DNA from 2 places in the Vibrio sp. JZG10 genome. Region 1 is predicted to be linked to the other one. Evidence: predicted binding sites of a transcription regulator. Region 1 holds the regulator's gene; the other holds the start of a gene.
The links. The regulator CRP, encoded in region 1, controls carbon source genes, mostly activating them, when cyclic AMP is high. The targets are predictions, from matches to a motif close to TGTGANNNNNNTCACA.
Positions count from the first base shown of each region.

Region 2: the regulator CRP is predicted to act here: its motif matches at 2,077-2,092, upstream of recB (exodeoxyribonuclease V subunit beta).

Region 1 covers NZ_JBSUGE010000030.1:13,824-19,050, reverse strand. The annotation lists gene astD (succinylglutamate-semialdehyde dehydrogenase) at 1-105, shown strand, start outside; gene ACWYVB_RS22390 (DUF1338 domain-containing protein) at 355-1,146, shown strand; gene crp (cAMP-activated global transcriptional regulator CRP) at 1,292-1,924, opposite strand; gene ACWYVB_RS22380 (phosphoribulokinase) at 2,165-3,034, opposite strand; gene ACWYVB_RS22375 (YheU family protein) at 3,159-3,371, opposite strand; gene ACWYVB_RS22370 (hydrolase) at 3,405-4,412, opposite strand; gene ACWYVB_RS22365 (TIGR02444 family protein) at 4,500-4,988, opposite strand; gene ACWYVB_RS22360 (ABC transporter ATP-binding protein) at 4,985-5,227, opposite strand, start outside.
Region 2 covers NZ_JBSUGE010000014.1:142,364-147,590, forward strand. The annotation lists gene recB (exodeoxyribonuclease V subunit beta) at 1-1,958, opposite strand, end outside; gene recC (exodeoxyribonuclease V subunit gamma) at 2,286-5,227, opposite strand, start outside.

The DNA.
Region 1 (5,227 bases):
CCAAGCGCTTATTACGCAGCAGACTACTGTGCGTACCCGATGGCATCAATGGAAGGTCAAGAGACTATCTTGCCTGCAACATTAAGCCCAGGTGTGGCGCTATAAGTTTTAATAACAGAGTCGCAACCATGTATTGCGGCTCACCTTGCCGGCGAATCATTTAGGTATGGGTTGTAGTGATCGTTGGCAGAACACGGAAAGTGAGCAAAGACTCGGAAAAGCGTGTTGACTGACTGGCATTTACCGTCACAGGTTGATGGCTGCTCGTTCATTATTCTGGACAACTTTTCGTTGTGAACGAGCAGTCAACTTCCGCTTACCTTTTAACTCTACATCTCGTAACAAGGAGTCGTTATGACGCCCGATGTGTTATTTGAATCGCTATGGCAAGATTACATTCAACGTCTTTGCCCTTCTGCTGCGAAAGTACATCAGCTGCTTCAAGAAGATGAGCCTCTGATTAATGATCATATAGCTTTACGTACCTTCAATATTGCGCCTCTTGGTATCGAAACCTTAGCTAAACCATTTGTAGCCATTGGCTACCAGGCATGTGGTGACTACGTTTTCGAAAGTAAAAAGTTGGTTGCTAAACACTATGAGCACCCTGATCCGAAGCAACCTAAAGTCTTTATTAGTGAGCTAAAAGTTGAGGAGTGTTCACCTGAGCTGCAAGAGATTGTGAAAAAGCTGGTGGCACAAGTCGATGCAGGCAAGCTGAACGATAGCGCATTCTTACATGGTGGACGCTTGTGGGATTTAAGCTTTGCTGACTACCAAACGTTGGCTAAAGAAAGTGAGTATGCATCATGGTTGGCTGCGCATGGTTACGGCGCAAACCACTTCACGGTGAGCGTTAACCAGCTCAATGAATACGAAGAAGTGAAGCAAGTAAACGATCACTTACGTACGGCCGGATTTACCATTAATGAAAACGGCGGGGAAGTGAAGGGCACTCCTGAGGTGCTGCTAGAACAATCATCGACCATGGCGGATAAAGTGGCGGTTCGCTTTAGCGAAGGCACTGAAATTATCCCTGGTGGCTTTTACGAGTTTGCTAAGCGCTACCCGATGGAAAACGGTGAGCTGTACCCAGGTTTTGTGGCGGCTTCAGCGGACAAAATCTTTGAAAGTACGAATGGTTAACTTTTAGGGTTAACCTTTCGGCTAATCAACTTGCTCATTAGTCTTTTGTTGCTCTGAGCTCAATGTGGTTACAAGACAAATAAAAAGCCACCAATGTCGCCATTGGTGGCTTTTATAATTTTGTTCGCGTCACTCTGGTTTGAGATTAACGAGTACCGTAAACCACGATAGTTTTACCGTGCGCAGAGATTAAGTTCTGCTCTTCTAACATTTTCAAGATACGACCTACTGTCTCACGAGAACAGCCAACGATTTGACCGATTTCTTGACGAGTGATCTTGATTTGCATGCCGTCTGGGTGAGTCATTGCGTCTGGTTGTTTTGCAAGGTTCAGAAGCGTCTGAGCGATACGACCAGTTACGTCTAGGAACGCCAGGTCACCCACTTTTTGGCTAGTTACTTGAAGACGACGAGCCATCTGCGCAGAAAGGCGCATTAGGATGTCTGGGTTTACTTGGATAAGCTGACGGAATTTCTTGAAAGAAATTTCAGCAACTTCACAAGGAGATTTAGCACGAACCCAAGCTGTGCGCTCTTGGTCTTCCTCGAATAGACCAAGTTCACCAATAAAGTCTCCTTGGTTTAGGTAAGAAAGGATCATCTCCTTACCTTCTTCGTCTTTGATAAGAACCGCAACAGAACCTTTAACGATGTAGTACAAAGTTTCTGCCTTTTCGCCCGCGTGAATTAGCGTGCTCTTTGAAGGGTACTTATGAATATGACAGTGTGAAAGAAACCACTCTAATGTTGGGTCGGTTTGAGGTTTACCTAGAACCATAATATCTCACTTCCTCTGCAGGGTACGCTTGCGCTATCCATATTTTAGCTAAGCCTGAATTAGGCCTACTAGAATAAGAGCACTTTTTATATGCTGCAAGCTCTCTTGTGTTTCGGTAAGAAATAGTATCCTTTTTCGAAAACGATTTCTTGATTTTAATCGTGCCATGATTGAGATTTTGTAAGCAAAACTGTGCACATGATCACGGTATGAAAAGTAAACATCTTCGCAGGCAGGTTTTTAGCCAATTTTCCCTGTTTCGATGAGCTGTTGTAGGATAGGCCGAACTATGAGCTCCATTGCAAAGCTCATCTTACCGCCTGGTACGACAATCGTGTTGTGGCGTGACATGAATGAGCCATCAATCATAGCCAGGAGATATGGGAAGTCGACTTTCTTTATCCCACGCAAGCGAATAACGACAAAGCTCTCATCCAGGCTTGGGATACCTTTCGCGTTAAGTGGGTTAGAGGTATCGACCGTTGGGACGCGCTGAAAGTTAATATGAGTGCGAGAAAATTGTGGTGTGATGTAGTTAAGATAATCGTCCATCGAGCGCACGATAGAATCCATTACTGCTTCTCGTGAATGACCGCGGTCACGAGTATCACGCACAAACTTTTGGATCCACTCTAAGTTTACGATTGGTACCATACCAATCAAGAAATCCACATGTTGCGCGACATTAACATCGCCATCCACAACACCGCCGTGCAAGCCTTCATAGAAGAGAACGTCACTGTTCTCCGGTAAGTCCTGCCATGGTGTGAAGGTACCAGGCATTTGATTATAAGGTACGGCCTCGTCAAAGGTGTGTAGGTAGCGACGTACGCTGCCTGCGCCATCGTGACCATATTTACGGAAAAACTCTTCCAATCCTGGAAAGTCATTAGCTTGAGGGCCAAAGTAGCTAATGTGTCGACCTTGCTCGCGCGCTTTACGGATTTCTATATCCATTTCAGGGCGAGTAAAGCGATGGAAGCTGTCGCCTTCAACCCATGCGGGTTTAACGTTCATCATATTGAACATCTTACGGAAGGCTTCAGATGTAGTGGTCGTGCCGGCACCAGATGAACCAGTAACCGCAATAATTGGGTGTTTAGCTGACATGACAAACCTTGTCGAAAATTACTTACCTGTAATGTGCAGTAGGCTGCTACTGCACGGTCGATAACCCACTATAGCACGTAACAATGCCTTGTCATTGAGTGGGGTACGGTAAAATGTGAAGGTTCTAAAATTTTGTTTTTACCTGAATATCGACGGTTTCGTGCAGTTCAGAGAACACGATAACCGCTTCGCCTTTTTCTAATTGAGTTTTTACTTGATCCACTTTGTCTTGCAAAGAAACCTCGACGGTTCCGTAATCCGTGCCTTCACGTAAGACGAATTCACGAATTAAGTTTTCCAATGTTTCTGGCGCAATGTCTTGCCATGGAATGATCATAAATACCTCGAACTTTTATGATGAGCGGCTAGTTTACTGCTTTCGCTGCTTGGATACAGCAGAAAGGTAATCTGCGGCAATACTTTCGTAATACGCTGGCAGCGCTTCTTCCAACCAAAATTTCGGCTTGAGCGCTGAACCTGTAAGGAAACCAACATGCCCACCGTGCTCAAAGAGACGGTAATCAATATTATCTGGCAGAACAAATTTCGGGATCACATCGTCGGTCATGAATGGATCGTCTTTGGCGTGAATGATCAGTGTCGGTAGCGTGATCTGTTGTAATTTACTTAAGCCAGAACATTGATCGTAATAATCTTGTGCGTCTTTAAAACCGTGCAGTGGTGCCGTGATCAAATCATCGAATTCATACAATCGTGTGACACGTTTTATTGAGTTGTAGGACAAAGCGAGCTCGCCATGCAACAAGTGATGTTTTTGCAATGCGTTGCGTTTGAGCGAAGAGAGTAGGTAACGGCGATATACTTTCGAAAAGCCTTGTTCAATACGGTTCGCACACGCTGCTAGGTCCAAAGGCGCTGAGATAATGGTCGCCGCGTTCAAAATGGGGTGGTCTTTGTATTGGGCTAAATAATTCGCCAACATGTTACCGCCAAGAGAAATACCAACCGCAACTTTGGGGTTATCAGGAAAGCGTTGCTCAAGGTGCTCTAAGAAGTGGCGAGCGTCAGTCACTTCACCAGAATGATAGGCGCGAGCTTTCTTGTTTGGCTTACCGCTACAACCGCGGAAATGCATCATCACCGACAGCCATCCGGATTGAGCAAATGCATTCATTAGGCCATTGGCGTAAGGGCTATAGAAGCAGCCTTCTAGTCCATGAAATAAAACAAAAATCGGCTTTTTTTGCGCAGGTTCTTGGGTTGGGTCCTCGCTCCATGCGAGATCGAGAAAATCGCCATCGGATGTATCGAGGGTTTGCCAAATCGGCGTAAACAACGCTTTTTTGCGAATAAAGCGCGGTAAAAGCGTTTGAAGATGCGGGTTTTTGATCCCGGCGGCTGCGAAAAATTGTGTCATACCTAACTGCTCTTATGCGGTTCTTCGGTGTCAGTTGAAGAACTTATTAATATAATCCTTTATAAAGATTATAGGTATTCTACAGATTTATGGGCGTTTTGGTGGGTGAATGTTTGGCACCGGAATAGCAAAGGCCTGTTGCAAATGCTCACCACCAAGTTGACGACAGTATCTCAGCGTGAGTGGGGCGCCATCATTTTTGACCAGCGTGAGCGAGTTAATGCAGTTCACCAAATCCGCTTGTTGCTGCTTTTCTAGTTGCAGCTCAAACTGCAAGGTTTCACGATATAAAGCGTCATTGACTTGAGACTTAAGATGGCGACGTAAGTCGCGAAAAGAGTGCAGTAAGGTTTCGCTTCGGCCCAGACAGCTTTGTACCAGAGGCCAGTCTTTTTCTTGGAAAATGAGTTGCTGCTCATCGAGCCATCTGAGCAGCAGGAGTAGGTTCACGTTGCCGTGATAATTGTTCTGCAATGATAAACACGCTTCTTTCACTTCTCGCACACCATAAAACTGCAGACTGAACTGCCAAAGGTGTTCTAGGGTGAGTGTGTATTCAGCGTGTTGATTACTCATTGATTAAACTCTAGCTCCATCTGCTCCAGTTCTTCCTGAGCAGACATCCATTCCATTTCAATTTCTTCGAGCTCTGCCTTACTAGAAGCTTGAAGAGCCAGCACTTGGTTAAGTTTAGCTTTATTTTCGGCTTCATACAGTGAGTTATCTGCCAATTGTTCTTCAGCTTCGGCCAGTGCAGCACCTAACTTATCCATTTTATTTTCTAATTGTGTCAGCGTTTTGCGAATTGGCGCCGT
Region 2 (5,227 bases), on a different contig from region 1:
ACAATTTCATCGTTATTAAGTGCATCCAAACTTGCTGCGTCGAGGGCAAACAGCTCAGAAGCAAGACTTGCACGCAGCGCACGGTCATTTTCTGGAGTCAGCACCGCTTGCAGCAGACGCTGTAAATCCTGCGCCACTGAACTGGTAAACACACTGTCTCGGTTAGACAGGTACACGCTGGCAATGCCTTGATCAGCCAGCGCTTGTTTGATCATTCGACCTTCGCTACCTGTTCGAACCAACACCGCAATATCGCCCGCTTGAACCGCTTTCTGTTTTTCGCCATTCACCAGAGACGCTTGCCCCTGTAGAGCCTGCGTCAAAATGGTTTGGATTTGGCTTGCGGTCGCCTCCGCCATTCGAGTCAAATACTCGCCTTTGGGTAGCGGTTTATCGTCCGCTTCTTGCAACCAATAAGTCAGCGCGGGTTGCTTTTGGCCACCCATAGTCCAAATGCGTTTTTCGGCATTGGGACTGTACTTTACGGGTAAGAACGGGATGTCCGAGTCATAGATAAATGGACTATCAGGCAAGGCAAACACTTGGTTTACCGCCTGCACCATATCGGCACTAGAACGCCAGTTGGTTCCTAACGTGTAGTGGGCACTTACTTGGTTACGCGCTTTGATGTAAGTGAAAATGTCTGCTCCACGAAAGCCATAAATCGCCTGCTTGGGGTCACCGATCATAAACAAACCACATTCCGGGTTGTTCAGATAAATACGGCTGAAAATACTGTATTGAAGCGGGTCAGTATCTTGGAACTCGTCAATCATTGCGACAGGGTACAAAGTACGAATACGCGCCGCTAAAAGCTCGCTTTCGTCCGTATCGATAGAAGCAGAAAGTTGCGTCAGCAAATCATCGAAAGAGAGCCACTGTTTTTGATTTTTCGCATTGGCCAGCATCACACGACAATGCTCAATCGCATGCGCAAGCAGTGGCGCTTTTAAGCTGATTGGATTGGCAAGAAATGTTTCAATGGCTTCAAATACCGCATGCTGCGGCGCACTGCCTTTCGGTGTTTTTTCCAACAAGACGTTTTGCGCGAATTTCTCCAGCTTGTCTGGATAATCGTAACCTGTGGTTTCCGTTGCCGCCCAAGCATTCACCGCCTCCAACCACGTCGGCAGAGACTTTTTGGTGTAGCTGCGTTTGTTAATATCTGAATCTGAAATCAGCGTGAAGAAGTCATCTTGGCTTTCTCGCCACTGTGCTTTTAATTCATCAATTTTTTTCAGATTTTCAGTATGAAGATCAGCCAAACTGCCTTTCATTGCAGGAACAGAAAGGCTTAACGGCGCACCGGTTAAGTAATTGCTGATGTCAGACAACAACGCAGATGGAGAGCCCCATAGCTGGCGAATTTCTCCAGCCAAGGTAAATGGCAACGGGTAAAAGTTGCGGCGCCAGTAATCGGCTACAACTTGCGCTTTTAGGTGGCTTTCATCGGTCACAAACTCATTATTAAATCGGCTGCCAGATTCAAACGCATTTTGCGTTAGCATACGTTGGCAAAAACCGTGAATGGTGTAGACCGCCGCCTCGTCCATCTGACGCTCTGCCTGCAATAAAATTTCTGCGGCTTGCTTGTGATCGTCAAACTCATTAAGCAAAGGTTGGATCACCGGATCGGAACTCTGTCCACGCGCAAACGCGATTCGCGCATCATGGATTCTTGCCCTGATACGATCGCGTAATTCCGCAGTTGCCGCTTCGGTAAAGGTTACGACCAGAATTTGGTCGACCGTAAGCGGTACGCGATGTCGAGTTTCCGCGCTGCCGTGACCAAGCAAAAGACGCAGATATAAACCTGCAATAGTGAAGGTTTTACCTGTACCTGCTGATGCCTCGATTAACCTCGCACCATGCAGAGGAAACGTCATCGGTTCTAGTGGCGTTGGTTGAGGTTGCTCTGTGCGGTCTAACGTATGTAGAGGACACTCTGCACCTGACATTTGCTCCATAACGCTGAATCTCTCCGGATTATTTACTAGGACGTATCACCTAATAAATGTGATCTATAGTTAAAAATTCTATTAATATGTTTAACAAGTTGGATAATTTAGAGCTTTGTGAGATCTTTCTCACGGTTATCCATAAGACGTACCGTTAGTATGCGCCCCACGAGATAAGCCAAACCTTTTTGGCGGCACAACTCAAATGAATTAAACAAAAGTATCATGGTCCCTCTGACCTTGTGGCCGTACAGCGAACGCCCTACAAAAAATAATGATTTTCTGGCGGCCACCCTACTCTTCCTTCTCTTTATCCAACTGTCTTTATTACGCTTTTACGTCATCAGCGTCTTGAACCGCTAAGCGCGCACCTTGCAAAACTAATGCTGTCAGCAAACGAACTTCTGAGGCCAACTCATCATTCCAAGCAGGCCAAATTCGAGAGATGTACGCATTATTGCCTTCGCCCTGGCTCATGAAGCCATCATTGAATGCGTCAGCCATTTTCTTCAAAGATTTCTCTTCGTCATCGACCCACTGACCGCGGCTAAAGCCTGCTTCAACACAAGCCAACGCCGTTTTCGGGAAATAAGGCAAAGGCTTAGTCATGCCTTCGAAGAATAAGCGAACTAATTCAGTCAGTAGCTGTTTGGCGTACTGCGCATCGGCAATTTCTGGGTAGATCAAATGCAGCGCGCCTTCTTTACGATCGTAGCCAATCAGATGAGTTTTCTTGGCATAACCCGACGCCGACATGGCAAGGTGGTCGATCCACGCAGCAAGGTAATCCTGCGAGCGAATCTTACCGCTTCTATAGCGAATCAAACCGGATTGGTAGCATTGAGTTAGCCAACCTGTTAGGCGAACGTTTTTCTCTTCGCCTTCATTTCGCTCAAACAAGGAATCAAACGTCAGGTCGATTTCCAAATCGTCTTGAGGCGCACCAGATAAAAACGCCAGTTTATCCACCAGCTCTTCCGCCTGAACTCGGTTGGTTTCAAATTCGATATCACCAAACGCTCCCACCGGAAGTTTGCCTTGAGCGCGCTGTTGACTCATAAAGTGTTTAAGCACTTCTGCTTTTTTCTCTGGCTGTATCAATGTCGTTTCAAGCAAGGTTTCTAGCAGCTCATCACGCATTTGATAGCTTTCCAAACCACCTAAAACAAAGGGTTCGTCGTCTTCCATCACCGGCAGTGGCGGTTCAAAGATTACTTTTAAACGACGATTGAAAAAATACTGCACAGGTAAGCGCCAGAAACGTTGCAACTCGACTAAGTCGAGCTCAAGTGGGAACGTCGCTCCTAACAGATAGTTGTCTAATGCCCGATTAAAATCACGACGAACATAGCCTTGCGATTGACTGCTTTGAGTCAATGCCGCTGGAATCCACTCTTTCGCGTAGCTGGCGTGCATGCCTTGGAACGCACTTGGGCTAAACGGCACCATGGCGTGGGTATTCACCAACGCATTTAATAAGTTGTCGCCAGACTCATCAACGGGCAACGCTTCATCACCACTTAAACAATAGTTTTGGTGACAGTATTCCATCAGCTCAGAAACCAGAACCGAAGGCACTCGCTCGGTGTTGTCTTGGATTGAACGGCCAACATAACTGATGTAGAGCGTTTGCTGTGCAGACAACATCGCTTCGAGGAATAGGTAACGGTCATCATCTCGGCGCGAACGGTCGCCCGGTTTGGTTCTTCCCGTCATCAAGTCAAAGCCTTCCGGCGGCATGGAACGCGGGTACACGCCGTCATTCATCCCCAGCAGACAAACGGTTCTAAACGGAATAGAGCGCATCGGCATCAAGGTACAGAAGTTCACTTGACCAGCCAGGAAGCGCTGGCTGACTCGTGTGCCAGATAATTTGTTTTGAAGGTATTGGCTGATGATCGACGGCGATAACGCATCATCAAATGCGGCATCAGCCAATTGCTCTTTGAGTTGGCTGAGCGTATCGCGAATGGATTTGAGCGCCATTTCGCCTTCTAACTCAACTGAGAAGAAGTCATCCAGCAGTGAAACCAAAGTCTCTCGCCAACCATCAATAGTCTGAACATGAGAAAGTTTGCTGCGATAAGTGCTAATTTGTTGGATAAAGTGTGCCAACTTGCCCGCAAGCTCTGCGCCCATGCCTTGCACTTCGTTGTACGGAGATAAACTACCTTGCTCGGTTTCAAATAAACCTGCGGATTCTGGCATCGCGTAGCCAAGCAACATGCGTTGAATACCAAATTGCCATGTGTTTTGACGGGTTTCCGGCAGTTCAAATTCGCGCCCGGTATTGGCATCCAATCCCCAGCGAATCCCCGACTCCTCAACCCATTGTTTGGCTTGTAAGAAATCATCTTCGCTGAGTTCAAAACGCTTTAATATCGATGGCGTTTCCAGAAGCTCGAGTAGTTCTGATGCCAAACAGCGCGTATTGGGTAAGTTCACCAACTGCATAAATGCGGCCAGAATTGGGCTCTCTTGATCGGCGGTTCGGTCAGAAATCGAATATGGAATAAAACGCTCACCCGGAGCGTTACCAAAGACCGCCTGAATCGCAGGGCTGTAAGCGTTGATGTCCGCGACCATCACGATAATATCGCGCGGTTTTAACGTTGGGTCAGCATCGAACATCGCCAATAGTTGATCATGCAGCACTTCCACTTCACGCATCGGGCTGTGACAAGCGTGTAGGCTCAGTGATTTATCACCCAAGCTAACCACTTGTTTGTGATGACTGTTTTCAATCTGTTGGTCATCTTGATGTTCTTCAAGATTGAGAATATCCGCTTGCAATTGATGGAGCAGACTGTCGCGCTCAACATCAACAAACGCCTCAATTTCATGAGATTCCAGTTGAGACAACAGATACATATTGTCACGCCCGAGTTTACCCATGGACGCCAACAGACTGTTTCCAACCACATCGGTGTGCAGCTCATCGATCACATTATCTTCTAGTGATCCTTTCAGTTGCTCAGTTTCACCTTGCACTTCCGAGTGATCGTCCTGCCACACAACGTGCTGACGATGTTTCGCCGCCAAACGAGCCAGATATTTGCGATCTCGAACTTCACCCCAGTAATAACGACACGGGTTGGTGAACATCAGATGCACGTCGATGTGTTCACCAATTGCTTTTAGCGCATCCATATAGCGAGGCGGCAACGAAGAAATACCAAAAACAAACAAACGCTTGGGTAAATGGTCAAAATTGCCGTTAAAACTCGCTAACGTATCGATAAAGTGCTCATAAAGGTTGGCACGGTGAT